DNA from 2 places in the Ruminococcus sp. 1001713B170207_170306_F1 genome. Region 1 is predicted to be linked to the other one. Evidence: predicted binding sites of a transcription regulator. Region 1 holds the regulator's gene; the other holds the start of a gene.
What was found. Region 1 encodes HrcA, which represses chaperone genes, less so after heat shock. Its sites were predicted from a motif close to TGTTAGCACTCNNNNNNNNNGAGTGCTAACA; they were not measured.

Region 1 (14,917 bases):
TCCTGCAACTGTAGTCTGTTCTTCCACAAAAAATTCTATAATCCCATCCTCAGATTGAAATTTAATTTTCTCCATTATTTTCGTCCTTATTCATATTCATTCGGTCTAAGTATCCCTGTAAGATCAAAACCGCAGCCATCTGATCGAGAAACTGCTTCCTGTTCTCACGTCTGACACCGGTCTCCATCAAAGTACGCTCCGCTTCTGCCGTAGTCAGTCGTTCATCCCACATCACAACAGGCAGGCCAGTCCTCTTCTCCAGCTTTTCTTTAAACTCAAGAGATTTCACCGCCCGCTCGCCTACAGTATTATTCATGTTCTTCGGATATCCAAGTACAATACGCTCTACCTGATACTCCGAAATCAGTTCTTCAATCCGTGCCATCGTCTGGCGAAGCTTATTCTCCTGCTTGCGCCAGACAGTCTCCACACCTTGTGCGGTAAGTCCCAGTGGATCACTGACGGCAACGCCCACCGTCTTGGAACCGTAGTCTAATCCCATTAATCTCATAATCAGTATTCCCAGGATCTGTTCTTAATATACTCGGTCAGCAATTCCTCAACAAGTTCGTCACGCTCAACCTTCATGATCATGCTTCTGGCACCCTTATGGCTGGTGATATAAGTCGGATCACCGGACATAATATAACCTACGATCTGATTCACAGGATTATAGCCTTTTTCTTCCATTGCGTTGTAAACCAGGTCCAGGATTTCTTTTACTTCAAGCTCCTGATCTGGTTTTGTTCTGAAATATTGTGTACTTCCCAGATTATTTTCTGCCATTTTTCTCACGTCCTTACGATTATTTCTTTTTTATTTTAATATAATTACGTGTAAATTACAATCCTAATTTTGCATTGCCTGTCATTTCCGCAATTGTGTGGTTACTGGTCACGACCTGCCCAGTAACCCGCTTCGCGATGCACAGAAATCATGCATTCGCATGATTTCGCGCTGAGATTCTCGGGTTTTCTGTGAACTTTGTTCACAAAAAACACCTCGCGGAACGTTACCAGTGAACAGTAATAATTATGTTACTGGTCACGCCCTACAGAACCTGTATTTCTTCTCCCTGCAGAATATGTGGCTGCAAAGTTTTTTCCACTTTCACCGCCAGAATATCATTTACACCGTATTTCTCCGTTTTCGGCACCGCCACTTTCACATATTCTCTGGAATGTCCCAGATAATATGCTTTTCCATCAATTTCCACTTCCTCCTCCAGAAGTACCTCCAGAGTCTTTCCAAGAAGAGAAGTCTCATATTCTGCTGCACGCTTCTGGTGCAGCTCCAGCATTTTGTCACTTCTCACAGCTTTTTCTGCCTCTGTCAGCTGACCGGACATAGCCGCAGCCTTAGTTCCATGGCGACGGGAATATTTAAAAATATGGGTTTCATAAAAATAAATATCTTTCACAAAATCATAGGAAGCCTGAAAATCCTCTTCTGTTTCCATTGGAAAACCAACGATCACATCTGTTGTCAGTGCTGGATTTCCGAAATATTTGCGAAGAAGTTCACATCTTGCTTTATACTCCGCGCTTCTGTATCGTCTGTTCATTCTCTCCAGAGTCGTATCGCATCCGCTCTGCAGAGAAAGATGAAAATGAGGGCAGACTTTTGACATAGAAGACAGCTCTTTTGCAAATTCTTCTGTGACGATTCCCGGTTCCAGGGAACCAAGGCGGATTCTCTGAATTCCTTCCACTTCATTTACTGCCTGAATAAGAGAAAGCAAAGTTTCTTTTTTGTCCTCAGGAAAATCCACTCCATAGGAACTGAGATGAATTCCTGTAAGCACCACTTCTTTGTAGCCGGCTTTGGCCAGCTTGTGCACTTCATTTAAAATATTCTCTTTTTCCCTGCTTCGCACGCGGCCTCTTGCGTAGGGAATGATACAATAGGTGCAAAACTGGTTGCAGCCATCCTGCACCTTAATATAAGCACGTACATGCTCAGCTGTACGGCTGATTTCCAGTTCTTCATATTCCTTTGTCTGGTTAATCTTAATAATATGAGCCTGACGCTGGTGTTCTTTTTCAAATTCAGCCAGAACTTCCACAATATTTTTTTTCTGGTTATTTCCAAGTACCAGATCTACTGCTTCGTCCGTTTCCAGTTTTCCCTCGTCAGTCTGTACATAACATCCTGTTGCTACTACCACCGCATCCGGGTTCATCTTTTTCGCCTTGTGAAGCATCTGACGGGACTTACGGTCTGCAATATTTGTTACCGTACAGGTATTTATTACGTAAACATCAGCACCTGGTTCAAAAGGTACAATTTCATACCCTGCCTGTTCCAGAAGCTGCTGCATAGCTTCCAGCTCATAAGAGTTTACTTTACATCCAAGATTGTGTAATGCAACCTTTTTTTTCATTTTTTCCTCCAAAACTAGTACTGTCCACACCATGCAGGATAATTTCTCCGCGGTGCACAGAATTCATGCAAATACGTGATTTCGTGCCGCACTTCCCGGATCTTCTGTAAATTTCATTCACGAAAAGCATCCCGCGGAATATTACCAGTACACAGTAATGTTGTAAATTTTTTATACATTTTCACTAATTCTGCTGCCATTTTTTCTCTTTTTTCACCTTGACTTTTATCCTGCCTACAGGTAATATGAGTACTGTAAAGCAAACTACTAACAATCCAAGGGAGGTTATATCACAATGAAAACAGCAAAAATCTCACTTAACTCTATTGATAAAGTGAAAGCATTTGTAAACGAGATCAGCAAATTTGACTGCGACTTCGACCTGGTATCCGGAAGATATGTGATTGACGCTAAATCTATCATGGGTATCTTCAGCCTGGATTTATCCAAACCGATCGACCTCAATATCCATGCTGACGGAGCTGCTCTTGACAGCGTTATGGAAATCATCGACAAATATACAGTTGAATAATTAAATATTCGATTGTCAGAGGAACTGTTCACAGTTCCTCTTTTTGTTTTTTCGATGACTTCATGCAGTCTCTGAGTACTTTTCCACTTTTTTACTGGATTTCAATCACTTCTGCAGTGCTAAGTGCCGCTTCCATCAGTTCATCAATTTTCTCAGCCAGTTTCTCCTCTGACTTGCGGATCACATTCAGATTCGGCTTTGTAACCGGATGCTTTGCGACAAAAATAGTACAGCAATCTTCATATGGAAGAACAGAAGTGTCATAAGTTCCAATCTCCCAGGAACGCTCTACAATTTCCTGTTTATCAAACCCAATCACCGGACGATATACCGGTAATGTACACACTTCATTTGTTGCTGCAAGACTCTGCAGGGTCTGGCTTGCAACCTGTCCAATGCTTTCACCGGTAATAAGTCCAAGACAGTTATCCTTCTTTGCAAAATGCTCTGCAATTCTCATCATATAACGGCGCATAATGATAGTAAGCTCATCATGTGGACACTGATCGTAAATGTACAGCTGAATGTCTGTGAAATTTACTACATGAAGCCTGATCGGTCCACTGTATTTTGCCACCAGCTTCGCCAGGTCCACAACCTTCTGTTTCGCACGCTCGCTGGTATACGGCGGAGCATGGAAATAAACGGCTTCAATCTTAACTCCTCGCTTTGCGATCATATATCCGGCCACTGGGCTGTCAATTCCGCCGGAAAGAAGCAGCATTGCCTTTCCATTGGTTCCAACCGGCATTCCGCCAGGTCCCTTGATGCTCTTGGAATATACATAAATTTTCTCACGGATCTCAACAGAAACGGTAAGTTCAGGCTGATGTACATCCACCTTTGCCTCCGGAAAAGCATCCAGAATGCTTTCACCGATTCTTGCACTTACTTCCATGGAATTTACCGGATAGGACTTCTTTGCACGTCTTGTATATACCTTGAAGGTGCCGTGATAATCCGGATGTACATTCTTCATGTACTCCACAACGTCAGAGCGCATCTGCTCAAATCCTTTGTCCTCGTAGATCACTACCGGACAGATATAAACAATACCGAATACTGTTTTTAATGCAGCTACAGCCTCCTCAAAATCGTATTCCTCCGGACAGAATACATAAACACGGCCCTGCTCCTTCACAACGCGGTAATCGCCCTCTATCTTAGAAAGAGCAATATTCATCTGCTTCACAAGGGCATCTTCAAACAGATATCGATTTTTACCCTTGATAGCTATTTCTGCGTATTTTATTAAAAATGCGTGAAATATCATTTGATTTCCTCCTGTTTCTTTATGTTATGCGGCTGCCGGACTTTCCCCGGCGCTGCATTTCATTCTTCTTTTCCTCACTGCATCAGTGTCTGGAATATCTCCGAAGCATAGGCAGTACCTGCCCGATCACTTCCAATGCATAATCCACTTCTTCAAATGTATTTTCCTCTGAAAAACTGAATCTCAGCGTACTTTCTCTTTGGGCTGCTTCCATTCCCATTGCACTTAAGGTTCCGGCAGCTTTTCTTTTGTGGCTGGAGCAGGCGCTTCCGGCTGAAACATAAATGCCTTTTTCTTCCAGAGTATGAAGCAGCACTTCGCTTCTCACGCCCAGAAAGCTGGCGCTTAAGATCTGAGGTGCACCTTCTCTTATCTCCATTCCGTTGAGACGAACATCAGGAAGTTTCAGAAAACCTTCTGCAAGGCGTTCCTTCAGCTGATACATATGCTCAATTTTCTTATCAAAATCCGTGTAGACCATCTTTGCAGCAACACCCAGTCCTGCAATTCCAGGTACATTATCTGTACCGGACCGCATACCGGCCTGCTGGCCGCCGCCTAAGATCTGAGGCTGAATCCTGGCTTTCTCATTGATATATAAAAATCCTACACCTTTAGGCCCGTGAATCTTATGGCTGCTCACAGAGAGCATATCAATTCCTGCCTTTTTGGGATAAATACGGTATTTTCCAAATGCCTGGATCGCATCTACATGATACAGAGCCTTCGGGCTTTTCTCATGAACCAGTTTTGCAATCTCTTCCACTGGCATCACAGCACCAACCTCATTGTTTACATACATAGTAGATACCAGAATCGTATCCGGGCGCAAAGCTTTCTCTAACGCCTCCAGCTGAACCACACCCCTGTGATCTACAGGAACTATCGTCACCTCATATCCCATCTGTTCCAGGCGCTCTGCAGGCTGTCCTACAGCTGCATGCTCCACTGAAGTGGTGATAATATGGTTTCCGCTTCTTTTATTTGCATCCGCTCCGCCAAACAAGGCCAGATTATTTGACTCTGTTCCGCCAGAGGTGAAAATGATTTCTTTTTCATTTACCTTGAGAATTTTGGCAAGTATCTGTGCAGCTTCACGGACATACTTTTCCGCTTCCACACCTTTTAAATGCATGGCAGAAGGATTTCCAAAATCCTCTGTCATTGTTTTTACTACAATCTCTGCCACCTCAGGATAACATCTTGTGGTAGCAGAGTTATCAAAATATGCTTCCATTTCTTACTTTTCCTCTTTTTTCCAGAGCATGTTAAAAAAAGGCTTTCTGCAAGATGTGCATCACAATTTGCGGAAGCCTTTACCCGGATAAGGGCGCAGCAGCGAGCTGCGGCAGCCGAATTCAGGTGAAGCATACCGCAAAGTGGGGCGTGCAGATTGCTGAAATGATTTTTCAAACAGGCTCTGGCACGTCTTGCAGATTGCTAAAATATTTTTAAACAGACTCAAGCGTATACATCAGAATAGACAGCATGGTCATACCTGCTGTCTCTGTGCGCAGGATTCTTTTTCCCAGGGTCACCGGTTTCCCTCCGGCTTCCATGGCATCTCTCACTTCTTCCTCCTCAAAACCGCCTTCCGGGCCAATAAAAATCCCCACAGATTGTCCAGGCTGAATTGCCGCCAGGATTTCCCGGGTCTCTTTCATACCTTGGGCAAGCTCATAAGGAATCAGAACCACATCCAGTCCTTTTGCAAAGGCAAGTGCTTCTTTCCAGTTCATTACATTTTTCACTTCCGGGATTAGCATACGCTTAGACTGCTTAGCTGCGCTCTCGGAAATCTGCTGCCATCTGGTAACCTTCTTCTGCGCTTTCTTTGCGTCCAGCTTCACCACACATCTCCTTGTTTCAACTGGAACAACAGCGTAAGCGCCAAGCTCCACAGCCTTCTGAATGATCAGTTCCATTTTATCCCCTTTAGGAAGTCCCTGGAACAAATAAATCCGGCTTGGGAGCTCATACTGGGATTCCTGGGCATAAAGGATATGAAGAACTGCGCTGTCCTCCTGAAATTCTTCTATGGTACAGTGATATTCCTTCTCACTGCCATCGCTGATCCAAACGTCCTCACCAATGCGCATGCGAAGAACATTTTTCATATGGTTCAGATCCGGGCCGGTAAGGGTAATCCTGTGTTCTTCCTCAAGGACCTGATAAGGCTCCACAAAAAAGCGCTGCATAATTATTCCTTTCTGGCTGTGACAGATACCCATTCTCCCTGATGGGTTACCTCAACCAGCTGAAGCCCGGCGTCTTTCACTGCCTTTACCACTACTTCTTCTTTCACATCCAGGATTCCAGAGGTGATATAGTAAGCACCCTTTTTCATCTGATTTACGATAACCGGTGTGAGAGGCACCAGTACATCTGCCAGGATATTAGCCGTTACAATGTCATATTTCTCATATCCAACCGTGTCCTGAACTTCTTTATCATCAATGATGTTTCCAATGAGCATGTCAAAAGTCTCATCCTTAATATCGTTAGCCTCTTTATTGTCTGCCACTGCCGGAATTGCACAGGGATCAAGGTCAGTTCCCACAACATGAGCAGCGCCCAGCTTCAAAGCTACAATTCCAAGAATACCGCTTCCGGTTCCAACATCCAGCATCTGGGTGTCTTTTGTCACAAATTTCTTCAGCTGACGAATTACCAGCTGGGTTGTCTCGTGCATACCAGTTCCAAAAGCTGTACCTGGATCAATGTGAAGGATCATCTTATCTTTATCTTCTTCCTTCACTTCTTCCCAGGATGGAACAATAAGAATGTCATCTACATAGAACTGATGGAAATATTCCTTCCAGTTATTGATCCAGTCTTTGTCCTCTGTCTGGGATTCTGTGATGGTGCCTTCACCGATATCCATGTATCCGCGTACTTCTTCAAGGACAGCACGTACTCTCTCGAGAACAGGCGTAGTTTCTGTGTCCTCTTCCAGATAAAAATTCAGATAGGCGATTCCATCATCCGCTGGACCTTCCGGCATAATATCCACAAACATCTGCTCTTTATCTGTCTCGGTAAGAGGCTGTTTGTCCTGAATCTCTACGCCCTCAACTCCAACGTCTGCAAGGGCAGAGATGATAACGTCTTCTGCTTCTGTTTTTGTTTTGATGGTAAAGCGATTCCACTTCATACTATTTCTCCAATCTTTTTATTGAAAGCTGTTTCTTCATAATCACAATATGGTATTTTTTTACATCTTTCGAAACGGTTGTTATCTGTTACTTTATTCTGATTTTTCAATTCACCTGACCAATTACTGGTTTTTTATGTCCATGTTACTTCTTTTTATGTGCAAAAATATGCACAACCCACTTATGTCGCTGCCCTTTCTGATAAAATCTCCAGAAAAACTCTACCAGAAGCAACGCCGCTGCTGCATCCACAATGTAATGCTGCTTCAGCACCTGGGTAGAGATAATGATCAGAATTGCAAATACCAGAGAAAATCTCTGATACCATTTCGGCACCTTCTCTGAGCCTTCCACACCTTTCCAGCACATCCAGCTCACATAGCAGTGGATAGAGGGAAACAAATTAGAAGGACTGTTCCCGCCATCCAGGGAATATACCAGAGCGAGAATCTTTTCCGAAAGGGTATTTCCTGGGATCTCCGGTCTTATATTGGTGGTCGGTATTAAAATAAAGCAGATAAAGCAAATAAAATGTATGGTCAGATCTGTGGCAACAAACCGGTAAAACATATCCTTACCACGCCTTGCCACCAGCAAATACCCCACCGCCCAGAATGGAAATGCCAGAATATAAAACCACACAAATACAGGCAGTAAAGGAACTTCCCTGTCAAATGCCATCGTAAAATCAAAGTGATACCTGCCAGCTGTAAGCGCACTGCTTCCCCAGTAAATCAGACAATTCACTGCCATGATGGTCACAAGAGGTACAATAGACCACAGGGGAATATATCGGTTTAACAAATCTCTTTTCTTTGTTTTCAAGGCAAAACTCCTTTCCGGACTCTTGCGATGTTACTGCTCATTTCCTGACCAGCAGCACGGACAGTAACGTTGCGGCTACCCTTTAATATACAATAAGTAACAAAAAAAGAAAAGAGGATATCTCCCCTTTTCTTTATTCTTTTATGGAAAAACTGATTTTTTACTCTTCAAAGGTCTCTTTTAATTTGTCCATGAAGCTTTTTTTCTTCTTTTCGGACTTTTCTGTGCTATCGCCGGCACTGCCTGCAGGACGATTGCCGCATGCCTCGTCAAATTTGCGGAGAGCTTCTTTCGCGTCCTCATTCAGGTTGGTTGGTACCTGAACAACCAGAGTTACGTAGTGATCACCACGAACATTCTTGTTTCGAAGGGACGGAACACCTTTGCCCTTCAGACGGATTCTGGTATCTGTCTGAGTTCCTGGTTTCACTTCATAGAGAACTTCTCCATCTACTGTATTCAGTTTGACTTCGCCGCCAAGCGCTGCCTGTGCATAAGTAATCGGTGCAGTAGAGTAAATATTCATATCCTGTCTCTGGAAAATCGGATGGCGTGCTACATTTACTTCTACCAGCAGATCGCCTCTCGGACCTCCATTTGTGCCAGGCTCACCTTTATCACGGATACGGATACTCTGACCATTGTCAATACCAGCCGGAATAGATACCTTAATTTTCTTGCGATTGGAAATGTATCCGGTACCACGGCAATCCGGGCATTTATCTTTGATGATCTTACCTGTCCCATGACAATCCGGACACACCTGAACGTTACGAACCATGCCAAACATGGACTGCTGGGTGTAAACGATCTGTCCTTCACCATTACATTTCGGACAGGTAACCGGTGAGGTACCAGCCTTAGCTCCAGAACCGTGACAGGAAGTACATTCCTCTTTCAGAGTAATCTCAAGTTCTTTCTCACAGCCAAATACAGCATCCTCAAAGGTGATGTTCACGCGTGCACGCAGGTTTGCCCCCTTCATAGGTCCATTATTGGCACGTCTGCGGCTTCCGCCGCCTCCAAACAGATCTCCGAAAATATCTCCGAAGATATCCCCCATGTCTGCGCCGGAGAAATCAAAGCCGCCGAAACCGCCTGCTCCGCCACCGCCGCCGTTTTCAAAAGCGGCATGACCAAACTGATCATACTGTCTTCTCTTGTCCGGGTCACTTAAGACGCTGTAAGCCTCTGTTGCCTCTTTGAATTTCGCTTCAGCTTCCTTATCTCCCGGATTTACGTCGGGATGATACTTCTTGGCAAGCTGACGATATGCTTTTTTTAATGTAGCGTCATCGGCGCTCTTATCAACGCCTAAGACTTCATAGTAATCTCTTTTATCAGCCATGATTTCTTTCTTTTCCTAACTTTTTGTATTTGGTTATCTTATGGAAGACGCCAGCGGCGCATTTCCTGTAATATGTCTTTCACCACCACTGCCCGGTCATGAATCATGACCGGGCTGTAGTTTCATGTTCCGAAATATTGGAACTTATTATTCAATTAAACCTCTTTGTAGTCAGCATCTACAACATCATCGCCGTAACCAGCCTCGTTACCGCCCTGGGAAGCTCCTCCCATGTCCGGTCCAGGGCCTGCCTGACCAGCACCACCCTGTGGGTTCTGTGCTTCATACATTTTTGCGAAAAGCTTCTGAGCACTTTCCATCATCTTCTCCTGAGCAGCTTTGATCTCAGCGACCTGAGCATCTCCGATCTCATCTGTATTTGCATATTTAGCAAGGATATCTTTTAATGCATTTAAGTCAGCCTCTACGGAAGCTTTGTCATTTGCATCCAGTTTATCGCCTGCTTCTTTCAGTGCATTCTCAACCTGGAATACCATGGAGTCTGCATTGTTCTTTGTATCAATTGCCTCTTTACGTTTCTTATCCTGAGCTTCGAACTCAGCAGCTTCTTTAACAGCCTTGTCAATATCAGACTCGGACATGTTAGAACCAGCTGTGATTGTAATGTGCTGCTCTTTACCTGTTCCAAGATCCTTAGCAGATACATTTACGATACCGTTGGCATCAATATCGAATGTAACCTCGATCTGCGGAACACCACGACGTGCTGGCGGGATTCCATCCAGACGGAACTGTCCAAGGGACTTGTTGTCTTTCGCGAACTGACGCTCACCCTGTAATACATTGATATCTACAGCGGTCTGATTATCAGCTGCTGTGGAGAAAATCTGGCTCTTCTTGGTCGGGATTGTTGTATTTCTCTCGATCAGACGTGTTGCAATACCACCCATTGTCTCGATGGACAGGGAAAGTGGAGTAACATCAAGAAGAAGGATGTCACCTGCACCAGCCTCACCGGAAAGCTTACCACCCTGGATAGAAGCACCAAGTGCAACACACTCATCCGGGTTCAGGGCCTTGCTTGGCTCTTTGCCAGTCAACTGTCTTACTTTATCCTGTACAGCCGGGATACGTGTAGAACCACCAACCAGAAGCACCTGTCCAAGATCAGAAGCAGTAAGTCCTGCATCAGAAAGTGCACGGCGAACCGGCTCTGCTGTTTTCTCAACAAGATCGTGTGTAAGTTCGTCAAATTTAGCTCTTGTAAGGTTCATATCAAAATGCTTCGGTCCTTCAGCTGTTGCTGTGATGAATGGCAGGTTGATATTGGTTGTTGTTGCGGAAGAAAGCTCTTTCTTAGCTTTCTCAGCAGCTTCTTTCAGTCTCTGAAGAGCCATCTTATCGTTGCTTAAGTCAACGCCCTCTGTTCTCTTGAACTCAGAAAGCATATAGTCTGTAATTCTCTGGTCAAAGTCATCACCACCAAGACGGTTGTTACCAGCTGTTGCCAGAACTTCGATAACTCCATCACCAATCTCAATAATGGAAACATCGAATGTACCACCACCAAGATCATAAACCATGATCTTCTGCTCTTTCTCATTGTCAAGACCATATGCAAGAGCTGCTGCTGTAGGCTCGTTGATAATACGTTTTACATCAAGGCCTGCAATCTTACCAGCATCCTTGGTTGCCTGACGCTGAGCATCATTGAAATATGCCGGAACAGTGATAACTGCTTCTGTAACAGACTCTCCAAGGTATCCTTCAGCATCTTTTTTCAGTTTCTGAAGAATCATAGCGGAAATTTCCTGTGGGGAATATTTCTTATCATCAATTGTTACACGGTAATCTGTACCCATCTCTCTCTTGATGGAAGAGATTGTTTTCTCTGCGTTTGTTACTGCCTGGCGTTTTGCAGGCTCACCTACCAGACGCTCACCTGTCTTTGTGAATGCTACAACAGATGGTGTTGTTCTGGATCCTTCTGTATTTGCGATAACGGTTGGCTGTCCACCTTCCATAACAGCTACACAGCTGTTTGTTGTACCTAAATCAATACCAATGATTTTTCCCATGATAATTTTCCTCCTGTTTAAAAATTCATGGTTGCTGTCCATTACACGAACAGTAACATTTATACTTTGTTTTTAGAAAATGTCGATGAAGTTTGATTCTCCAAGCTGCTTTCTGTTAATTAGCAACTTTTACCATACTGTGTCTTACAACGAAATCCTTGTAGGTATATCCCTTCTGGAATTCCTCTACGACGATGTTCTCGCCAACGGATTCGTCCTCCACATGCATCACTGCATTATGCAGATTCGGATCAAATTCCTTACCTACAGCTTCGATTGGCTTCACACCCATCTCATCAAAAGCTGTCATCATCTGCCTGTAGATCATCTTCATGCCTTCTGCAAATGAATCATCCTCCGGTGCCTGTGCAAGACCTCTTTCGAAGTTATCCACGATCGGAAGCATTTTTTCAACGATGTCCCTGGCGCCGATGATGTACATGCTGGATTTCTCCTTCTCCGTTCTTTTACGGTAGTTATCGAATTCAGCCATGCTGCGCTTCAGTCTGTCTGTAAGCTCCTCGACCTGCTGTTCAAATTTATCTTTCTCTTTTTTCTTCTTACCGAAGAAAGAAGTTTTTGTCTTGGTTTCCGGTTCCTTCTGAGATTCGGTTTCCTGATCTGACTGCTCAGTTTCTTCTGTCTGTGCAGGTTCCTCGGAAGTCTCCTCTTCTGCTGTCTGGGCTGTATCTGCTGCCTCTTCTTCGCTTCCGTCTGTTACCGGAATGTCAACTGCTTCTTCCTGTACTTCGGCTTCTTTATTCATTTCTTCTGACACGCTTTCAACCGCCTTTCTAGGTTTTCTTATTTACCATTTCGTCAAGCTGGACTTTTAATTTCTTTAAGCTGTCCACTACATTCTCGTAATCCATTCGCTTGGGACCGATGATTCCAATAGTTCCACGCATTCCATCTCCCAGCTCATAAGTAGCTGTGACCACACTGCAGTCTTTCATGGTACGTACCGGAACTTCATCCCCGATGTATATCTGAACTCCTGTGTTCTCCGAGTCTCCCATTTCCTCACGGACCATATCCGCAAGTTCCTGCTTATCCTCGAAAGTAGAAATCAGCTCACTGGCTCTGGATGTATCTGCAAGCTCTGGATACTTAAATATGTTGGTCGCTCCCGACGTATATACTTTCATATCTTCTTCGTCCACGTGAATTGTAGCTGCAACTGCGTCCAGCACATCTGCAACCACACCGCTGTGGCTACCCGCCTGTTCTTTTAATCTAGCAATCATGCCCAGATTAATATCCTGGATGGGTACGCCGTTCAGGTTCGTGTTAAGAAGAAGATTCAGCTTCAGGATCGTCTGATCATCCATCTCCTCATCAATATTAATGATCTGGTTCCGAATGACATTACCCTCACATACAACTACGGCAATCAGCTGCCGCTCATTGACTCGTGAAAGCTGAATGAACTTCAGGGTGCTTCCCTTATACTGGGGAACCGCAACCATAGCCGCATAATTGGTATCCGTGGCAAGAACCTTCGCCACCTGCCTGAGCACCTTATCCATCTTATCTGATTTCTCAATCATCAGATCACGGATTTCTGCGATCTCGGCTTCCTTCTCCCTGGTAAGCTCATCTACATAAAGGCGATAGCCTTTATCTGATGGAATTCTTCCGGCTGAGGTGTGGGGCTGTACGATGTAGCCCATATCCGTCAGGTCGGACATCTCATTTCGGATAGTAGCAGAGCTGACATTCAGATCCGGATACTTGGAAATAGTTCTGGAGCCTACAGGCTCACCTGTTTCCATATAAGTTTTGATGATTGCTTTCAGTATTTTCCGTTTGCGCTCATCTAATACTTCATCCATGAAATATCTGCTCCTTCCTGAAAAGCAGACGGTCAAACCTGATTCTGATTTCCGTCTGGCTTCTTCGAATTCCTTTTGTTAGCACTCATTATTTAGGAGTGCTAACATCTATGTTCTTAAGATACACCTCAGTATTCCTTTTGTCAATATTTTTTACAAATTTTTTTCATCTTTTTTGATAGTTTTTACCCTATACTTTACCATTCTGGCTAAATTCTCCTTACTGCAATACTTTTTTTGGACAGCAAGGATACTATCAGGTATCTGCCAACGCAGTCTTATGTTTGCTGCCGCATAAATGAAAAAGATGCCTTGAGAAAATTTTCCCTGGCATCTTCTTTCCTATATAGGAATACCGCCCATAGGCGACATGTCCGTTTTGTAACTGTTCAGCACCTTCACAGTTATATGTTTCGCAAAACAGCCCCTGCTGAATAGCAGCCTCTATTTTTTATAATTTTCCAGATAGTCAAGAACTGCTGTCGGCTCATCCAGAAAGACTACCAGATCCAGCACGGAAAAATCCATGAATTTCTCTTCTGCTGTGTACTCCAGCAATGCTTTCATCTTGTCATAATATCCGTCAATGTTATACAGCACAATTGGGCGGTCAATACGTTTCAGGCTTTTCAAGGTAAAAATCTCAAAAAATTCCTCGTAGGTACCAATTCCGCCAGGTGCTACGATCGTAGCATCTGATTTTTCTTCCAGAAGTTTTTTGCGCTCTCTCATATTCTCTGTGAAAATAAATTCCGTGCATTTCTCATACAGAACTCCAGGCTGATCAAAAAATCGGGGAGCAATTCCAAGTATGTAACCATTTTCTGCTGCCACGCCTCTGGCTGCTGCTCCCATCATTCCGGTAGCCCCGCCGCCAAACACCAGACCGTGACCTCTTTTTCCCATTGCTCTTCCAAGCTCTTCTGTTTTTTCATAATAAATGTTTTTAAGCAGTGCACTTGAAGCGCCATATACACATATGTTCAATCTGTTATCCCCCTTATTTTTTCTTCTAAACACAGGTGCAGCCTACCTGCGGCAGCACCATATACGAAAGTCAGCTGGCATATCTTTTCCAGTCAGCTTCCGGCAGCCGCGCAAAACACCATATTTGCCACACCGCACAAAACCATCACCAGAATAGGATTCATTTTAAATTTTCTTAAAAGCACCAGTGCGGCAGTAAAGAACACCACCATTCGAATGCATATGTTTTCCCGAAACAGTTCCACTGCACCATTTATAAAAAAAGATGATACTAAAATGGTAACTCCTGCCTTGGCGATCATGGCCACAACCGCCGGGCGAAGGGATGTAAGAGTTCCCTGGAGAAGGGACATTTTCCGGTATTTCGTGTAAATATATGCCAGCAGGGTTACAATTATACAGGAGGGTAAAATACAGCCAAGAGTAGCCACCACTGCGCCACCAGGACCAGCAATCCTGGTTCCTACAAAGGTTGCGGAGTTTACTGCAATAGGACCAGGAGTCATCTCTGCAATGGTCACAAGATTCGAAAAAGTTTCC
Region 2 (14,917 bases), on a different contig from region 1:
AGAGAAAATGTCACCGATCCATCCGGATAAATATCCGCCGGTTATTGAGAATTCTGACCAGGACTTAAAGGATATGTGCTTCCAGAAAGCCCATGAAATGTACGGTGAAGTGCTTCCCAAGATCGTAGAAGACCGTCTGGACAAAGAGCTGAATTCCATTATTTCCAATGGATATGCGGTGATGTATATTATTGCCCAGAAGCTGGTGTGGAAGTCCAATGCAGATGGTTATCTGGTGGGCTCCCGAGGGTCTGTAGGTTCTTCCCTGGCGGCTACCATGTCTGGTATTACAGAGGTAAATCCTCTGCCACCCCATTATCTGTGCCCCAATCCGGAGTGTAAGTACAGTGACTTTGATTCTCCGGAGATCAAGGCCTTTTCCGGTATGGCGGGATGCGATATGCCAGACAGGATTTGTCCAAAGTGCGGCACCAGGATGACCAAACAGGGCTTTGACATTCCCTTTGAGACCTTCCTTGGATTCAAAGGAGATAAGGAGCCTGATATCGACCTGAACTTCTCAGGAGAGTATCAGTCCAATGCCCATCATTATACAGAGGTTATATTCGGAAAAGGTCAGACCTTCAAGGCGGGAACCATCGGTACCCTTGCGGATAAGACCGCATTCGGATATGTAAAGAACTATTTTGAAGAGCGGGGGCAGCACAAGCGTTCCTGCGAGATCAACCGTATTGTACAGGGGTGTACCGGTATCCGGCGAAGCACCGGTCAGCATCCTGGCGGAATTATTGTACTCCCAATGGGAGAGGAAATAGAGAAATTTACCCCGGTCCAGTACCCGGCGAACGATTCCAGCAGTGGATTTATCACCACCCATTTTGACTACCACTCCATTGATGGAAACCTGCTGAAGCTGGATATTCTGGGACACGATGATCCCACCATGATCCGTACCCTTGAGGATATGACAGACCTGAATGCAAGAGAGGTTCCTCTTGATGACAAGGCGGTTATGTCACTTTTTGCCAGTACAGAAGCTCTTGGAATTGATCCGAAGGATATCGGCGGCTGCAAGCTTGGCTGTCTGGGAATTCCAGAATTTGGTACTGATTTCGCCATGCAGATGCTTGTGGATACCAAGCCGAAATATTTTTCTGATCTGGTCCGTATTGCCGGACTTTCCCACGGTACGGATGTATGGCTGGGAAATGCGCAGACACTGATCGAAGAGGGAAAAGCTACTATTTCCACGGCAATCTGTACCCGAGATGATATTATGATCTACCTGATCGGTCAGGGTGTGGAAAGTGGTCTTGCCTTTACTATTATGGAGAGCGTCCGTAAAGGAAAAGGTCTCCGGGATGAGTGGATCACCACTATGAAAGAACACGGCGTTCCGGACTGGTACATCTGGTCCTGCAAAAAAATCAAATACATGTTCCCGAAAGCCCATGCGGCAGCTTACGTTATGATGGCATACAGAATCGCCTGGTTCAAGGTATTCCAGCCGCTGGCTTATTACGGTGCATATTTCAGTATCCGTGCCACAGCTTTTTCCTATGAACTGATGTGTATGGGAAAAGAAAAGCTGGAGTTTTATATGGCAGAGATACGCAAGAAAGGGGACGCTGCATCCAAAAAAGAGCAGGATACCCTGAAAGATATGCGTATTGTCCAGGAAATGTATGCAAGAGGTTATGATTTTATGCCCATTGATATTTACCGGGCGAAGGCACATCGTTTCCAGATCATAGAAGGAAAACTGATGCCGTCCATTGATTCTATAGAAGGTCTTGGAGATAAGGCTGCAGATGCTGTAGTGGATGCTGCTGTACAGGGAAGATTTCTTTCCAAGGATGATTTCCGTGACAGGACCAAGGTCAGCAAGACCGTAATTGATCTGATGGATAAACTTGGATTATTTGGAGATATTCCACAGTCCAATCAGATTTCATTGTTTGATTTCTAACGCTGGTTAAATAAGAGTAATATGAATTTAGGAGGTTCCATGAAAACAGAAGAACTGCGCTACCTACAACGTCTGGCGGAGCTCTACCCCACTATCGGGAAGGCTTCTACAGAGATCATCAACCTTCAGTCCATTCTCAATCTTCCAAAAGGCACCGAGCATTTTCTTTCCGATATCCATGGAGAGTACGAGGCTTTTTCCCATGTGCTTCGAAACGGTTCGGGAGCTGTGCGAAAGAAGATAGATGATGTATTTGGACATACCTTAAGCAACAGTGACAAACGTTCCCTGGCAACTCTCGTGTATTACCCGAAGGAAAAAATTGCCTATGTGAAGAAAAAAGAGTCTGATATGCAGAACTGGTACAAGATCACCCTGTACCGTCTTATTGAAGTGTGCAAGACAACTGCCTCCAAATATACCAGATCCAAGGTTCGTAAGGCATTGCCTTCGGATTATGCATATGTGATCGAAGAGCTGATCACGGAGAAAGCAGAAGTTCTGGATAAAGAGGCTTATTACGATTCCATTGTGGATACCATTATAGATATCGGCAGGGCAGAGAACTTCATTATCGCTCTTGCTGAACTGATCCAGAGACTGGTTGTAGACCACCTTCATGTGCTTGGAGATATATATGACAGAGGTCCCGGTCCTCATTTTATTATGGACAGACTGATGGATTATCATTCTCTGGATATTCAGTGGGGAAACCATGATGTGGTATGGATGGGCGCCGCTGTAGGACAGGCTGCCTGTATGGCCACAGTGATCCGTAACAGTATCCGTTACGGCAATCTGGATATTCTGGAGGATGGTTATGGAATCAATATGATGCCTCTTGCTGCTTTTGCCATGGAGGTTTACGGGGATGATCCCTGCCAGGTATTTGAAGTACATGGTAATCCTTCCAATTACAATGCTCTTGAGAAAGAGCTGAGCAGGAAAATGCACAAAGCCATTTCCATTATCCAGTTTAAGCTGGAAGGGGTACTGGCGAAAGAACATCCGGATTTTCATATGGAGAATCGATGCGTTCTGGAGGGGATTGATCCGGAGAAGGGCACTGTGCAGCTGCCGGATGGAAGTATGCATAATCTTCTGGACACCCATTTTCCAACCATTGACTGGGAACATCCCTATGAGCTGACAGATGGGGAAAAAGAGGTAGTGGAGCGCCTGAACTCAGCATTTCGGAACTGCGAGAAGCTTCAGAACCACATGCAGCTGCTTCTGGATAAAGGCGGCCTTTATAAGACCTATAACGGGAACCTTCTTTTCCATGGAAGTATTCCGCTGAACGAAGATGGAACTCTGAAAGAGGTTGAGATTTACGGTGAGACTTGTAAAGGCAAGGCACTTTATGATAAACTGGAAGCCTACGTAAGAAAAGCTTTTTTTACCGTAGATGAGAAGGAGAAGAAAGCAAGCCAGGATATTCTGTGGTATATCTGGGCCGGGCCTAATTCTCCCCTTTATGGAAAAGATAAAATGACTACCTTCGAGCGTTATTTTATCGCAGATAAAGAGACACACAAAGAGAAAAAGAATGCCTACTATCACCTCTGGGAAAAAGAAGAGGTAGTAAATCGTATGCTGGAAGAATTCGGGCTGGATCCGGATGAGGGGCATATTATCAATGGTCACGTGCCTGTTCATCAGCTGGAGGGAGAGAATCCGGTGAAATGTGATGGCAAGGTGATCGTAATTGACGGTGGTTTTTGTGAGGCATACCGGAATGTGACCGGTATTGCCGGATATACTCTTGTTTACAGTTCCTATGGTCTGAGCCTGACTGCCCATGAGCCTTTTACTTCGGCGGAAGATGCAGTGGAAACAGAGAGGGACATTGTGTCCAACCGTGTGGCTGTCCGCTATAATCCAAGGCGTGCCCTTGTGGGAGATACGGATAACGGTAAGGCACTGAAAGAACGAATTCAGGAGCTGAAACAGCTTTTGGATGCCTACAGAAAAGGCGTTATAAAGGAGAAAAAATAAGGAGACTAAGGAAAAATGGGTGGAATTTTTGGTGTTGCGTCAAAGTCTGATTGTGTAATGGATCTTTTTTTTGGAATTGATTATCACTCCCATCTGGGTACAAGAAGGGGCGGAATGACCGTTTATAGCAGGAGCAGTGGATTTAACCGCGTGATCCATAATATTGAGAACTCACCGTTCCGTACCAAATTTGACAAAGATGTGGCAGAGATGGAAGGCAATCTTGGAATAGGCTGTATTTCTGACAATGAACCGCAGCCTCTTCTGGTACGCTCCCATCTGGGAAATTTTGCAATTACAACAGTAGGCAAGATCAATAATATAGAAGCTTTAGTAGAGAAATGCTTCAAAGACGGGCATACCCATTTTCTGGAGATGAGCGGTGGCAGTGTGAATCCTACAGAGGTAACTGCAGCGCTGATCAATCAGAAGGACAGTATTGTTGAGGGAATCCGTTATGCCCAGGAAATGATCGAGGGCTCTATGACCCTTCTTCTCATGACAGGGGAGGGCATTTACGCAGCACGCGACCGTTATGGAAGAACTCCTCTTGTAATCGGCAAAAAGGAAGATGCATGTTGTGCTTCTTTTGAAAGTCATGCCTACATTAATCTTGGCTATGAAGACCTGAAAGAGCTGGGCCCTGGAGAGATTGATTTTATCACCCCGGAGGGCGCCCAGGTTCTGCAGAAGCCAGGAGACAAGATGCGAATCTGTTCTTTCCTCTGGGTTTATTATGGATATCCAACCTCCACTTATGAAGGGGTAAATGTAGAGGAAATGCGTTACAAATGCGGCGATATTCTGGCAGGAAGAGATGCCGGAGAAGTGAATCCGGATCTGGTTGCAGGAGTACCGGATTCCGGTATTGCACATGCTATCGGCTATGCTAACCGCTCTGGTGTGCCGTTTGCCCGTCCGTTTATTAAATATACGCCCACATGGCCAAGATCTTTTATGCCGACCCAGCAGAGCCAGCGAAATCTTATCGCCAGAATGAAGCTGATCCCAGTACATAAACTGATCAAAGATAAAAGCCTCCTTATGATCGACGACTCTATCGTAAGAGGTACCCAGCTTCGTGAGACAACAGAATTCCTCTATAACAATGGTGCTAAGGAGGTTCATATCAGACCTGCCTGTCCGCCGCTTTTATATGGATGTAAGTACCTGAATTTCTCACGCTCCAAGTCAGAGATGGATCTGATTACAAGAAGGATCATAGCGAAACGTGAAGGGGACAATATATCAGACAGGATTTTGCAGGATTATGCAAATCCGGATTCTACAAACTACAAAGAAATGCTGGAAGAAATCCGCAAGGAGCTGAATTTTACATCTCTGAAATATCATCGTCTGGATGATCTGAAGAAGTCAATTGATATTGAACCGTGCAAGCTTTGCACCTATTGCTGGAACGGACAGGAATAAACAGGAATAAACAGGAGGTGACTGCCTGTGAAAAAGCACAACAAAGATGTACTAAAAGCAACGCTGTTTGCTCTGATCGCCATATTTATCATGATTGGAGCAGCGGGGCTTCTGTTTGCCGAACATAAGAAAAAGATTCAGAAGGAGCAGCAGAAGAAGGCTGCCATTGAGGCTCTGGAAAGGGTGCCCACAGTGACACCGACTCCAGCGGCTACAGCTACGCCCACACCGGAGCCTACAGCCACAGTGACACCGACTCCAGTGATTACCAGGGCACCGGCGTTCATGGCTAGTGATTATATGGGAACCTGGTACAGCAAGGATGGACTGGTGACACTGTCTATAGACGACCTTACCCTGAAGTCTGTTACTTTTACTTTTTCTCAGGCTGGTGACAATGCCGGCACTAAGGTTTCGGAAGCTTCGGATACTGCAAAAGTGGCTGGAAATGCAGCAAAGCTTTCCTTTACAGATTCCTGGGGAAACCAGGTGCGTGGAAATATGACCTTTGATCAGGGCAAACTTTATCTGCGCCTTAATACAGCTTCCCATGCAGAGGGTGCCGGGGTGACACCAAAGGTAGATGGGGTCCTTACAAGGGAGAAAGCCGCTTCTGTGACACAGGTACCTTCCGTGACTCCGGCTGATAATACAGATAAAATGGATCTCTCTTCCAGGGATTATATATTCCCGGACAGCAACAGCCGATACCTTACAGATGAGGATTTGTCAGGCTATTCATCTGACCAGCTGGAACTGGCGAAAAATGAGATTTATGCCCGACATGGCAGGAAATTTGTGACACAGAGAATTGCGGATTATTTTAACAGTAAATCTTGGTATAAGGGAACTGTGGAGCCGGAGACCTTTGATGCAGATACTTCTGTGTTTAATGAATATGAAGTCGCAAATATTCAGAAAATTGCAGATACGGAAGGAAAGCTTCGAAGTGAGGGAAAGTAACAGATATATGAAAAGTACTTTACGGAATGTTACGGGTGAATGGTAATAACTTTATTTATGGTATACAAAATGAGGGGGAAATCGCATCCCCCTCATTTTGTATCTGCTGTGTACCTTTACAATTACGGCATTTTTTTATTATCAGTACGCCCAACCAGATAGTCAATGCTGGTTTCATAATAATTTGCAAGGCGGATCAGCATTTCGATTGGAATGTTCCTGGAGCCAGTTTCGTAGTGGGAGTAGGAACGCTGGCTGATGTGAAGGATATCACTGATCTGCTTCTGGGACAGATCAGCGTCTGTCCGAAGGTCTTGAATTCTCTGAAATTTCATAGGTTCACCTCTTTTTCTTCGGTAGAGTCTGCAGGGACCAAATGTAACGAACAACGAAAACCGTCTGTCCCCGAATCCTTTCAGAAAGTATAAATCAGAACGAAATGCACTATTGCAATTCAGAGCAAAATGGGCTATAATGAATTTTATATATCTTTTAATCATATCTTTTTAACTTTTATTCTTTTTTATTCCAGAGATACATTGAAATGGCAGAGCAGATTCGTATATGGGGAAGGACTGTATCTGCAGAAAGGGATAAGATTGTTTGCAAGTGTTTTATCAGCGGCGATTTCCGGAATGGAAGTCTGCCCGGTTCAGGTGGAAGCTGATGTAAGCAGCGGTCTGCCTTGTTTTACCATGGTTGGATTTCCCAGCACCCAGGTGAAAGAAGCACAGGACAGAGTGCGCACAGCGTTAAAAAATAATGGGATCAGTCTGCCGCCTAAGAAGGTGACGGTGAATCTGGCACCTGCTGATCTGCGAAAAGAAGGGGCCGGTTTTGACCTGCCCGTGGCAGCAGCGGTGCTGGCAGCATCGGGATTTATAGAACCACAGCTTCTTCGGAATGTAATGGTGGTTGGCGAACTCAGTCTGAATGGGGAGGTAAGGAGTGTATCCGGAGTGCTGCCAAGAGTGATCCGGGCAAGGGAACTGGGATGCCGGTATTGTATCATTCCGTTTGAAAATCTGGCAGAAGGAGCTTTGGTGAAGGATATGAAAGTGGTCGGAGTCCAAAATATAAAAGAAGTTTTGAAGCTTGTCTCAGATCCGGATGCATTTGGAAAAGAAAATCAGTTTTCAGAGGAAAATTCAGAAGAGAATCAGGCAGAAGAGAAGCTGGTGGATTTCGGGGAAATCTGTGGTCAGGAGAGTGCCAGAAGAGCTGCTGAGATTGCAGTCAGCGGGTTTCACAACATCCTGTTTATCGGCCCTCCGGGCACTGGGAAGACCATGCTTGCCAAAAGAATACCTACGATCATGCCCTCTCTTACTTTTGAGGAAAGCCTGGAGCTTACAAAAATCTACAGCATTGCTGGACTTTTAAGTCCAAAGAGACCATTAATTAAGGCAAGACCCTTTCGAAGTCCGCATCATACCAGTTCGTCTGCAGCTCTGGCTGGAGGCGGAAGAATCCCGGGTCCCGGTGAAGTGACCCTGGCTCACAGAGGCGTTCTGTTTCTGGATGAAATGCCGGAATTTGCAAGAGGCAGCCTGGAAGTGCTGCGACAGCCCCTGGAGGACAAGCAGATCCAGCTGTCAAGGGCAAGTGGAACGTACGTGTTTCCGGCGGGATTTATTCTGGTAGCAGCCATGAACCCCTGTCCCTGTGGCTATTATCCGGATATGAATAAATGCAGGTGCACACCTGGCGAGGTGAGCCATTATCTTCATAAGCTGAGCCAGCCCCTTCTGGAGCGGATCGATCTATGTGCAGATGTGCCGCCTGTTAATTTTTCCCAGATCTCAGAAGAAAAATCAGGAGAAAGTTCTGCCCTTATCCGGAAAAGAGTGGAAAAAGCCAGAAGAATACAGCAGAAACGCTACCAGAATGAGAAAATCTGTTTCAACGGAGAACTGTCCGGGAAGCAGATCCGGAAATACTGTGTGCTGACAGAGAATGCCTTTCAGGTGGCAAAAAATGCTTTTGAGCTTATGGAACTCAGTGCAAGATCCTATCACCGGATTCTGAAGGTTTCACGCACCATTGCGGATATGGAAGGAGAGGAACTGATACACACAAGACATGTTGCAGAAGCCCTTACTTACAAAGCATTTGATAAGAAGTACAGAAGCTGAATGAATTTATTCATAAAACCGCACGCAGGGAGGTATTTTAGTATGGAAGCAATGCAGAAAATCAAATGTTTAACTATAGAGGATTCCAATTTTCCAGATCGTTTGAGAAAACTTTCCGGAATGCCAAAAAAACTGTACTACATCGGAAACCTGCCAGATCCGAAGAAGCCTGCTGCAGCAGTGGTAGGTGCCCGCATGTGCAGTCCTTATGGCAGATGTCAGGCATTTAAATATGCAAGGACCATGGCAAGCTACGGTGTGCAGATCATCAGTGGAATGGCAAGAGGGATTGATGCAGAGGGGCATAAAGGTGCACTGGATACGGACACTCCTACTTTTGCAGTGCTGGGAAGCGGAGTGGACGTGTGTTATCCCAATTCCAACAGATGGCTTTATCAGCGGATCCTGGAAAAAGGCGGCGGGATCATCAGCGAGCTTCCCCCGGGCTCTCCGCCTGTGAACTGGGCTTTTCCGGCAAGAAACCGGATCATCAGCGGACTTTCCGATGCTGTTCTTGTGGTAGAAGCCAAGGAACAGAGCGGTTCCCTGATCACTGCAAACTTTGCCCTGGAACATGGACACAGTGTTTATGCCCTTCCGGGAGCTGTGACAGAGGAACTGAGCAGAGGCTGCAACAAGCTGATTTTCGATGGTGCAGGAATCGCTTACAGCCCGGAAATCATGCTTATGGAATGGGGAATCGAGGCAAAAAACAGACCTCAAAATGTGGAAAAAAAGAAGTTGGGGCTTGCACCGGATTTGGATTTGGTGTATAGTGGTCTCGATTTACGACCTGAAAATCTGGATAATTTAATACGGAAAACCGGTTTTTCAGCATCAAAAGTCTGTGCTCTTCTGACAGAACTTCAGCTAATGGGGCTTGTGGGAGAGACAGGCAGACAATACTACAGAATATCAGGGGGATAATTTGTAGTGTATGTAGACTGAATACAAAGTAGGAGAGGTAGTATGGCTAAATATCTGGTGATAGTTGAGTCACCTGCAAAAGTAAAGACAATAAAGAAATTTCTTGGGGCAAATTATGAGGTAGAGGCATCTAACGGACATGTCCGTGATTTTCCCAAGAGTCAGTTTGGAATAGATGTGGAGAATGATTTCGAGCCGAAATATATAACCATCCGTGGTAAGGGGGAATTGCTTGCCAAACTTCGCAAGGCAGCCAAAAAAGCTGATAAGATTTATCTTGCCACTGACCCTGACCGTGAAGGAGAAGCAATTTCCTGGCACTTGATGCAGGCTCTGAAAGAAGATCCGGATAAAATGCACCGAATCACTTTCAATGAGATCACAAAGACTGCTGTAAAGGATTCCCTGAAGCATGCACGCGGTCTGAATATGAATCTTGTAGATGCACAGCAGGCGAGAAGAATGCTGGACCGTATGGTGGGTTATACCATCAGTCCGCTTCTCTGGGCGAAAGTAAAGAGAGGCTTAAGTGCCGGCCGTGTGCAGTCTGTTGCACTTCGCATCATCTGTGACAGGGAGGAGGAGATTAATTCTTTTATCCCGGAAGAATACTGGAGCCTGAATGGTGAATTCCTTGTGGATGGCGAGAAAAAGCCTCTGGAGGCTAAATTCTACGGAACAGACAAGAAGATGGATATCCACAATAAAGCTGAGATGGATGAGATTCTTAAGGTTCTTGAGAACGAAGAATTTGAGATCTCTGAGGTGAAAAAAGGCGAGAGAATCAAGAATGCTCCGCTTCCTTTCACTACCAGTACCCTGCAGCAGGAGGCATCCAAAACACTGAATTTTTCCACCCAGAAGACTATGCGTCTGGCACAGCAGCTTTATGAGGGTGTTGATATCAAGGGCAACGGTACTGTAGGTGTGATCACATACCTTCGTACTGATTCTGTACGTATTTCTGACGAGGCAGATGCGGCAGCAAGAAGCTACATCAGCAGCCAGTATGGAGAAGAATATGTGTCAGAAACAGCCAAGACAGTGAAGAAGGGACAGAAGATCCAGGATGCTCATGAGGCTATCCGCCCAACTGATATCAGCCGTACACCTGTACAGATAAAAGAATCCCTTACACGAGATCAGTTCCGTTTGTATCAGCTGATCTGGAAGCGTTTTGCGGCCAGCCGTATGGCTCCTGCGAAGTATGAGACTACCTCTGTAAAAGTGGCTGGTGGAGACTATACGTTCACTGTGTCCGCTTCCAAGGTAGCATTTGAAGGCTTCCTTTCGGTATATATGCAGGAAGAGGATATGAAGAAGGGAAATGTGTTAAGCCAAAGCCTGAGTAAAGGCATGAAGCTGAAACTGAAAGAGTTAAAGCCGGAACAGCATTTTACCCAGCCGCCGGCACATTATACAGAGGCTTCCCTGGTAAAGACCATGGAGGAGCTTGGAATCGGCCGTCCGAGTACTTATGCGCCGACCATCACCACCATTATCAGCCGCCGCTATGTTTCCAAGGAGCAGCGTAACCTTTATGTGACAGAGCTGGGCGAGGTGGTAAACAGTATTATGAAGCAGGCGTTCCCAAGCATTGTGGACGTGAATTTCACGGCTACCATGGAGGGACTTCTGGACTGTGTGGAGAATGGTACTGTACAGTGGAAGACAGTAGTCCGGAACTTCTATCCGGATCTGAAACATGATGTGGATGCTGCCCAGGAAGAGCTGGAGAAAGTAGACATCCATGATGAAGAGACCGATGTGATCTGTGATAACTGCGGTCGTCATATGGTGATTAAATATGGTCCTCACGGACGTTTCCTTGCATGCCCGGGATTTCCGGAATGCCGCAATACCAAGCCTTATTATGAAAAGATTGGTGTAGCCTGCCCGAAGTGTGGTAAGGAAGTGGTGCTTAAGAAGACGAAGAAAGGCCGTAAGTATTACGGTTGTGAAGATAATCCGGAATGTGACTTTATGTCATGGCAGAAGCCGTCGGATAAGAAATGTCCGGTGTGCGGAAGCTACATGGTGGAAAAAGGAAATAAACTGGTGTGCAGCCAGGAAACCTGCGGCTATGTAGAAACCAGGCCGAAGGATGAAAAAGAAAATTAAGGTTGCTGTGAAGCTCGCGAACAGTAACAAATTAAGAAGTTTTCGGGAAAGATCCCCTGCAAGGCAGATGTATTATGTTTTGCAGGGGATTTTTTAAATAAAAGCTCTATTACTTCCATTGTTTGATGAATAGTTTCAAAAACGTGATATTTTCAGAAAAGCTAAACAAAATTGAAAAATAGTAAAAAATAGCTTGTAAATAGTTTGAAAAACGTGTAGTATTAGAATAACAGGTAAAGTCAGAGCATGCCTGAAAAATGCTTTCTGCAAAATCTCCTGCAAAGTGGAGCGTACAGATTGCGGGAGTGGGTTTTCAAACAGGCTCTCATGTAACAAAAGCGAAGGGAGGACAAAATGAGCGTTCAGTTACTTGATAAAACAAGAAAAATCAATAAACTTCTCCATAACAGCAGTTCCAGTAAGGTGGTTTTTAATGATATCTGCCAGGTTCTGATGGATACTTTAAGTTCTAATATCCTGGTTCTCAGCAAGAAAGGCAAGGTGCTTGGTGTAAGCTTTTGCCCGGGAGTTGAGGAAATCCAGGAGCTGATAGCTGATGAGGTGGGCGGTCATGTTGACCCTCTGCTGAATGAGCGTTTTTTAGGGGTATTATCTACCAAAGAGAACGTGAATCTTCAGACACTTGGCTTTGAGCATGTTTCCAGCAGCTATCAGGGAATCATCAATCCTATTGATATTGCAGGAGAACGTCTTGGAACGGTGTTTATGTACCGCAAGGATCGTCCATATGATATTGAGGATATTATTGTCAGTGAATACGGCACTACAGTTGTAGGTCTTGAGATGATGCGGGCTGTACATGAAGAGAATGCTGAGGAAGACCGAAAGAAACAGGTTGTAAAATCTGCTTTTAACACACTTTCTTTCTCTGAACTGGAAGCTATCATCCACATTTTTGATGAGCTTGACGGAGATGAGGGAATTCTTGTTGCCAGCAAGATTGCAGACAGAGTAGGTATTACCAGATCAGTAATCGTAAATGCACTCCGCAAGTTCGAGAGCGCGGGCGTTATTGAGTCCCGGTCATCCGGTATGAAGGGAACCTATATCAAGGTTCTCAATGAAGTGATCTTTGATGAATTAGAAGAGATTAAGGCCCAGAGAAATAAAAAGGCCTGAGTGAATTCAATAAATAATAAACAAGTGTACAGAAGAACTGTTTTCCTTTGAACGTGTTTGAAAAAGGCTTTCTGCAAATTGTGAAGTTGCAGATTGCAGGAACGCTTTTTCAAACACGCTCTGGAGGGCAGTTCTTTTTTGTGTATAACAGGAAACTTCGTTGGAATTCATGATTTCACAAAAAAACTTTACCAGGCAGTCTTCAGAAGCTTCGAAATAGAAAAAAATTCAGAAAATTTTTAAAGTGAGAAAACAAGAGAAAAAAAGAGCATAAAAGAGAATAAAAAAGAATATACTTAAAAATGCAACTATGAAAAGAGTTGCACAAATAACGATAATTCAATAATATAATGGACAGTGATTAGCACTCGGCAATAATGAGTGCTAGCAAGGAAAAGAAAAGCAATTCTAAAGGAGGACATAGATCATGAAATTAGTTCCATTAGGCGACAGAGTTGTATTAAAACAGTTAGAAGCAGAAGAGACAACAAAATCCGGTATCGTTCTTCCAGGACAGGCACAGGAGAAACCACAGCAGGCAGAAGTAATCGCAGTAGGACCTGGCGGAGTTGTTGACGGCAAAGAAGTGAAAATGGAAGTTACTGTAGGCGACAAGGTTATCTATTCCAAATATTCAGGAACAGAGGTTAAGCTTGACGGTGAAGAGTATATCATTGTAAAACAGAGCGATATTCTTGCAATTGTGAAATAAGACATAACCTTATAAATAACTTGAAATCAGGAGGATGATTCATTATGGCAAAAGAGATTAAATATGGCGCAGAAGCCAGAACAGCATTAGAGGCTGGTGTAAATAAACTTGCTGATACCGTAAGAGTAACACTTGGACCGAAAGGAAGAAACGTAGTACTTGATAAACAGTTCGGTGCTCCGCTTATCACAAACGATGGTGTTACAATCGCAAAAGAGATCGAGCTTGAGGATGCTTTCGAGAACATGGGAGCTCAGCTGATCAAGGAAGTTGCATCCAAGACAAACGATGTAGCTGGTGACGGTACTACAACTGCTACTGTACTTGCCCAGGCAATGGTTCATGAAGGAATGAAGAATCTGGCAGCAGGTGCTAACCCGATCGTTATGAGACGCGGTATGAAGAAAGCTACAGATGCTGCTGTAGAAGCAATCAAGAACATGAGCCAGAAAGTAAGCGGAAAGAAACAGATCGCAAACGTTGCATCTATTTCCGCCGGAGATAAAGAAGTCGGAGAGCTTGTTGCAAATGCAATGGAAAAAGTTTCCAACGACGGTGTTATTACTGTAGAAGAGTCCAAGACCATGCACACAGAGCTTGACCTTGTAGAAGGTATGCAGTTTGACCGTGGATATATTTCCGCATACATGTCCACTGATATGGAGAAGATGGAAGCAAACCTTGAGGATCCATATATTCTGATCACAGACAAGAAAATCTCCAACATTCAGGAAGTTCTTCCGCTGCTGGAGCAGATCGTACAGGCTGGAGCAAAACTTCTTATCATCGCTGAGGATGTTGAGGGTGAGGCTCTTACCACTCTGATCGTAAACAAATTAAGAGGAACCTTCCAGGTAGTAGCTGTAAAAGCTCCTGGCTATGGTGACAGAAGAAAAGAAATGCTTCAGGATATCGCAATCCTGACAGGTGGTACTGTAATTTCTGACGAGGTAGGTCTTGAACTGAAAGATGCTACAATGGCTCAGTTAGGACGTGCAAAATCTGTTAAAGTTGCAAAAGAGAATACTGTTATTGTTGATGGTATGGGAGATAAAGAAGCAATTGCCAATCGTGTTGCCCAGATCCGTGCTCAGATTGAGGAGACAAAATCTGATTTCGACAGAGAGAAGCTTCAGGAAAGACTTGCAAAACTTGCTGGTGGTGTAGCAGTGGTTCGTGTTGGTGCAGCTACTGAGACTGAGATGAAAGAAGCAAAACTTCGTATGGAAGATGCTCTTGCAGCTACCAGAGCAGCTGTTGAAGAAGGAATCATTGCAGGAGGCGGTTCTGCATATATCCACGCTTCCAAAGAGGTTGCAAAACTTGCAGCAGGTCTTGAGGGAGATGAGAAGACTGGTGCAAACATCATCCTGAAAGCACTGGAAGCTCCGCTGTTCCGTATTGCTGCTAATGCAGGTCTTGAAGGTGCAGTTATCATCAACAAAGTAAGAGAGTCTGAGCCAGGTGTTGGTTTTGATGCTCTGAACGACAAATATGTAAACATGGTAGACGAGGGAATCCTTGATCCTGCAAAGGTTACAAGAAGTGCTCTTCAGAACG

Region 2: the regulator HrcA is predicted to act here: its motif matches at 13,005-13,035, upstream of groES (co-chaperone GroES).

What each region holds. Positions count from the first base shown of each region.
Region 1 covers NZ_JADPEX010000007.1:99,279-114,195, reverse strand. The annotation lists gene I4V84_RS06660 (DUF1292 domain-containing protein) at 1-75, opposite strand, end outside; gene ruvX (Holliday junction resolvase RuvX) at 62-511, opposite strand; gene I4V84_RS06650 (IreB family regulatory phosphoprotein) at 514-786, opposite strand; gene mtaB (tRNA (N(6)-L-threonylcarbamoyladenosine(37)-C(2))-methylthiotransferase MtaB) at 1,052-2,383, opposite strand; gene I4V84_RS06640 (HPr family phosphocarrier protein) at 2,679-2,915, shown strand; gene thiI (tRNA uracil 4-sulfurtransferase ThiI) at 3,007-4,188, opposite strand; gene I4V84_RS06630 (cysteine desulfurase family protein) at 4,271-5,425, opposite strand; partial or broken gene I4V84_RS20345 (DUF6783 domain-containing protein) at 5,473-5,643, shown strand; gene I4V84_RS06625 (16S rRNA (uracil(1498)-N(3))-methyltransferase) at 5,640-6,386, opposite strand; gene prmA (50S ribosomal protein L11 methyltransferase) at 6,389-7,342, opposite strand; gene I4V84_RS06615 (phosphatase PAP2 family protein) at 7,488-8,168, opposite strand; gene dnaJ (molecular chaperone DnaJ) at 8,329-9,516, opposite strand; gene dnaK (molecular chaperone DnaK) at 9,672-11,555, opposite strand; gene grpE (nucleotide exchange factor GrpE) at 11,671-12,321, opposite strand; gene hrcA (heat-inducible transcriptional repressor HrcA) at 12,350-13,390, opposite strand; gene I4V84_RS06590 (TIGR00730 family Rossman fold protein) at 13,835-14,377, opposite strand; gene I4V84_RS06585 (chromate transporter) at 14,470-14,917, opposite strand, start outside.
Region 2 covers NZ_JADPEX010000015.1:34,648-49,564, forward strand. The annotation lists gene I4V84_RS10415 (PolC-type DNA polymerase III) at 1-1,930, shown strand, start outside; gene I4V84_RS10420 (fructose-1,6-bisphosphatase) at 1,952-3,928, shown strand; gene I4V84_RS10425 (amidophosphoribosyltransferase) at 3,944-5,359, shown strand; gene I4V84_RS10430 (YARHG domain-containing protein) at 5,387-6,322, shown strand; gene I4V84_RS10435 (helix-turn-helix transcriptional regulator) at 6,445-6,657, opposite strand; gene I4V84_RS10440 (YifB family Mg chelatase-like AAA ATPase) at 6,922-8,457, shown strand; gene dprA (DNA-processing protein DprA) at 8,500-9,384, shown strand; gene topA (type I DNA topoisomerase) at 9,427-11,505, shown strand; gene codY (GTP-sensing pleiotropic transcriptional regulator CodY) at 11,860-12,645, shown strand; gene groES (co-chaperone GroES) at 13,073-13,357, shown strand; gene groL (chaperonin GroEL) at 13,402-14,917, shown strand, end outside.